2 regions of the Enterobacter dykesii genome follow, and region 2 is predicted to be linked to the other one. Evidence: predicted binding sites of a transcription regulator. Region 2 holds the regulator's gene; the other holds the start of a gene.
What was found. The regulator PhoB, encoded in region 2, activates phosphate uptake and scavenging genes when phosphate is short. The targets are predictions, from matches to a motif close to CTGTCATAAAACTGNCNNAT.
Positions count from the first base shown of each region.

Region 1: a site for PhoB is predicted at 692-711, ahead of kdgR (DNA-binding transcriptional regulator KdgR). Genes of this name have one in related genera too.

Region 1 is NZ_CP126604.1:2,698,228-2,700,634, reverse strand. Features, by position in the region: gene F0320_RS12985 (MFS transporter) at 1-623, opposite strand, end outside; gene kdgR (DNA-binding transcriptional regulator KdgR) at 803-1,594, shown strand; gene F0320_RS12975 (YobH family protein) at 1,663-1,902, opposite strand; gene mgrB (PhoP/PhoQ regulator MgrB) at 2,064-2,207, shown strand; gene F0320_RS12965 (YebO family protein) at 2,282-2,407, shown strand, end outside.
Region 2 is NZ_CP126604.1:939,954-942,360, reverse strand. Features, by position in the region: gene phoR (phosphate regulon sensor histidine kinase PhoR) at 1-818, opposite strand, end outside; gene phoB (phosphate response regulator transcription factor PhoB) at 840-1,529, opposite strand; gene sbcD (exonuclease subunit SbcD) at 1,717-2,407, shown strand, end outside.

The DNA.
Region 1 (2,407 bases), 1.8 Mb from region 2:
GCACTCGCCACATCGAAGCGCGGCATGGTGCTTTTGGGACCGTTAGCAGGTAGAAAGCGCAGGGCAAAGAATATAGCGACGATACCCAGCGGCACGTTAATGGCGAACAGCCATTGCCATGACGCAACGGAAAGGATCGCCGCCGCAATGGTTGGCCCGGCGGCGGAAGAGACGGCCACAATAAACGAGTTTATCCCCATGCCGCGCCCCAGATGACGCTGCGGATAAATTAAGCGGATCAACGCCGTGTTTACGCTCATGAGCGCCGCGCCGCCAAAACCCTGCGCTATGCGGGCAAGCGTCAGGGTATGCAGTGAAACTGAAAGGGCGCATAACAACGACGTGAAGGTGAAAACCACCAGACCGCACTGGTACACCCGACGGTAACCGAACATATCGCCCAGGAAAGAGAACGAGAGCAGGGAAACCACAATCGCAATCTGATAGGCGTTGACGATCCATATCGAACTGGCGGGAGAGGCATGCAGGTCGCTGGCGATGGTTGGCAGGGCAACGTTCGCGATTGCGCCGTCAAGGACGGCCATTGAGATACCGATAATGATGGTCGCTATAGCGCCGTACCGCTGGGGTAAAGGCAGGCCATCGGAAAGGGTTTTTTCCATTAGGATTAAAAAAGCTCAGCGTGAAATTATTCTCATGATAACTATTTTAGCATTGTTACAGCCGCGATATGTCGCAGATTTGTAACGAAGTAAACGCGGATTGATTGCAGGTGACATGACGGGAACTTATAATAAAAACCGGTTCTGATTTTTATAAAACACTCTCTATGAGGTGGTAAATGGCTATTGCGGATTTGGATAAACAGCCAGATTCTGTTTCTTCCGTGCTGAAGGTGTTTGGCATCTTACAGGCGCTGGGGGAAGAGCGTGAAATAGGTATTACAGAGTTGTCGCAGCGCGTCATGATGTCTAAAAGCACCGTATATCGCTTTTTACAAACCATGAAGTCGCTGGGCTACGTAGCCCAGGAAGGCGAATCTGAAAAATACTCTCTGACGCTGAAGCTGTTTGAGCTGGGCGCCCGTGCGCTACAAAATGTTGACCTGATCCGTAGCGCTGATATTCAGATGCGTGAAATCTCTCGCTTGACCAAAGAGACAATCCATCTCGGTGCGCTGGATGAAGACAGCATTGTGTACATCCATAAAATCGACTCCATGTACAATCTGCGCATGTACTCGCGCATTGGTCGTCGCAACCCGCTGTACAGCACCGCGATTGGTAAGGTTCTGCTGGCGTGGCGCGATCGTGAGGAAGTGAAGCAGATCCTGGAAGGCGTGGAATACAAGCAAAGTACTTCACGAACCATTACCAGCACGGACGCGCTGTTAACGGTGCTCGATCGCGTACGCGAGCAGGGGTATGGCGAAGATAACGAAGAGCAGGAAGAGGGGCTGCGCTGCATCGGCGTTCCGGTGTTTGACCGCTTTGGGGTGGTGATCGCAGGCTTGAGTATCTCCTTCCCAACCTTACGCTTCTCCGAAGAGCGCCTGCATGAATATGTGGCTATTCTGCACACTGCCGCACGAAAGATTTCTGAACAAATGGGCTATCACGACTACCCGTTTTAATCTCTGCTCGCATAAAAAAACGCCGCATCTCTTGCGGCGTTTTTTATATCAGCCATATCACCGGCCGATTAGCCATTATCAATCACGACGGATGTCTTACGCAGGACCGGACAGTTGGTCAAGCCAACGATCCCGCTGTCAGTATGCAGATATTGCGCAGTGCTGACGCCCTGTGCCGTTAAATATTTACACTGAATCCCTAACCCGGCTGCGTTTTCGGTGCTTCCCACTAGCACACCGTAACCCGTGAGCAGAAGGCCAATCCAGACGATGGCCAGAGCAATAATTGTTCGAATGATGAAGCGCATCATTAACCTCTTTTGTCGTTGTTATCATAATGCTAGCGTAAACGGTTTACACCATGAAACAAGTGCAGGATTCTGAAAAAAGCGCGATGGCGGTACAGTTAGTCCCTGTTTAAGATAAGCATGATAACCTTGTTACATCAGGTTTTTAGACGGAGTCTGGAGTGAAAAAAATACGCTGGGTAATTCTGATTATCGTGCTGATAGCATGCGTGGTGTTATGGACGCAGACGATCAATGTGATGTGCGATCAGGATGTACAGTTTTTTAGCGGCGTTTGCGCAATTAATAAGTTTATTCCGTGGTAATACGCATTTTTTCTCAAGGTGATTTCCTTCCTTCGCGCCAGTGGTAAAATAGACGTTTTTATTGAGGTGGTGAAATGGGTGAGTTACTGAATTCAGGGCTGCTGAATATGGCATCCCTGATGATTTCTTTGGTTGTTCTGCTTGTGGGCCTGGTCATTTGGTTTTTTGTGAACCGCGCCAGCTCCCGTACTAACGAGCAG
Region 2 (2,407 bases):
GCAAGCGTTGGCGCCGCTTCAATCTTCGAGAGCGTCAGCAGCTGCTTCACCAGCCCTTCCATCCGGTGCGTTTGCTCGCGCATGGTGTGCAGCGCTTTTTCACGCGGCGCGCCTTCAAGCGTTTGCTCCTGCATCATCTCCAGGTAGCCCTGAAGCACGGTTAGCGGGGTTCGCAGTTCGTGGCTGACGTTGGCGAAGAAGTTGCGACGCGCCCCTTCCAACTGGTACATCTGGGTGACATCGCGCGCCACCATCAGCCACTGCTTATCGCTGTAGGGCATCACGCGGATTTCCAGATGGCGACCATTATTGAGCTTCAGATTGTGCGGACGGGTAAAATCACGCTTTTTCAGATACAGCGTGAACTCGGGATAGCGCAGAAGGTTGAGGATATTCTGGCCATTGTCGTCGGGCCAGCGCAGGCCCAGCAGCTGTTGCGCCAGGCCGTTACACCAGAAGATGGTCCCTTCTTCGGTCGTCAGAATCACGGCATCCGGCAGCGACTCTGCGCCGCTGCGAAAACGCTTAATCAGGCTCCCCAGCTCGCGGCGGCGCTTTTTATTACGCATCTGCATCTGATGCAGACCGTACAGCAGCGGCTCCCAGCTGCCGCTTCCCGGCGGCGGCGTCATACTTCGGTCAACCCACAGCCACCAGGAGAGGCGCAGCAGGTTCCAGAAATGCCAGATCAGCAGCCCGGTGACCGACGCCAGCAGAAACCACGGCAGGTGTCCAAGAAAGGCCCCCAGAATGAAGGCCGGAATACAGCATAAGATCAGTTCAAAGACGAGCCTTTTCCATGACAGACGTTCCAGCACGCGTCACACTCCTGTCATTGTTCAGAAACGGGTAGAAAAACGATAACCCGTGCCGCGGACCGTCTGCACCATGCGATCGTGGCCGCTCAGTTCCAGCGCTTTTCGCAGGCGGCGAATATGTACGTCAACCGTCCGGTCTTCGACATACACGTTAGTTCCCCAGACGTTATTCAGCAACTGCTCGCGGCTGTACACGCGTTCCGGGTGGGTCATAAAGAAGTGCAGTAGTTTAAATTCGGTAGGCCCCATGTCGAGGGGATTTTCACCGGTCATCACGCGGTGTGAGGTGGGATCAAGGCTCAGCCCCTGCATCTCTATCACCTCTTCCACCGCCATCGGCGAAATACGGCGCATCACGGCTTTAATGCGGGCAACCAGCTCTTTTGGGGAGAACGGTTTAGTAATGTAATCGTCCGCGCCGGTCTCCAGACCGCGCACGCGATCCTCTTCTTCTCCGCGCGCCGTGAGCATCACAACCGGGATGTCGCGGGTCAGCGCCTCACGCTTCAGGTGTTTGATAAACTGCAGTCCGGAGCCGCCGGGCAACATCCAGTCCAGCAGAATCAGATCGGGCCAGGGTTCATTCAGCTGGTTCACTGCGCTGTCATAATCTTCCGCTTCAACCGGCTGGAAGCCGTTTTGCTCGAGCACGAAGCACACCATTTCACGAATTGGAGCTTCATCTTCTACGACCAGAATACGTCTCGCCATACTTTGCCCTGTCTTATCTTATTTACGTTACAAGTTTGTAATTCGGCGCCATTATGCGTCAGATTTATGACAGATTTATGAAAAACAGTACCACGATAACGGGCAAACCGTTGTTTTATTACAGCGGTTATTTTCCCGTCTCTGAACGTTTATAATCCTGCTTTCTCTTTTTTGCCACGGATCAGCTATGCGCATACTTCACACCTCGGACTGGCATCTGGGTCAAAATTTTTACAGCAAAAGCCGTGCGGCTGAACATGAAGCGTTCCTGAACTGGCTGCTGGAAACGGCCCGGACGCACGAGGTGGACGCGATTATTGTGGCGGGTGACATCTTTGATACCGGCTCGCCCCCCAGCTATGCGCGTGAACTGTACAACCGCTTCGTGGTGAATTTGCAGCAAACCGGCTGTCATCTGGTGATTGTCGCCGGCAACCATGATTCCGTCGCGACGCTCAATGAATCCCGCGACATCCTGGCATTTCTCAATACCACTGTGGTCGCCAGCGCCGGGCACGCCCCGCAGATCCTGAAAAAACGCGACGGCACGCCGGGGGCGGTGCTGTGCCCCATTCCCTTTTTACGACCGCGCGACATCGTGCAAAGCCAGGCGGGGCTGTCGGGCGCGGAAAAGCAGCAGCATCTCCTGCAGGCCATCACCGACTATTATCACCAGCAGCACGCCGATGCCTGCGCCCTGCGCGGCGACCAGCCGATTCCGGTGATTGCGACCGGGCATCTCACCACCGTCGGGGCAAGTAAAAGTGACGCCGTACGTGAGATCTATATCGGCACGCTGGACGCCTTTCCGGCGCAGAACTTCCCGCCAGCCGACTACATTGCGCTCGGACACATTCACCGGGCGCAGATCGTCGGCG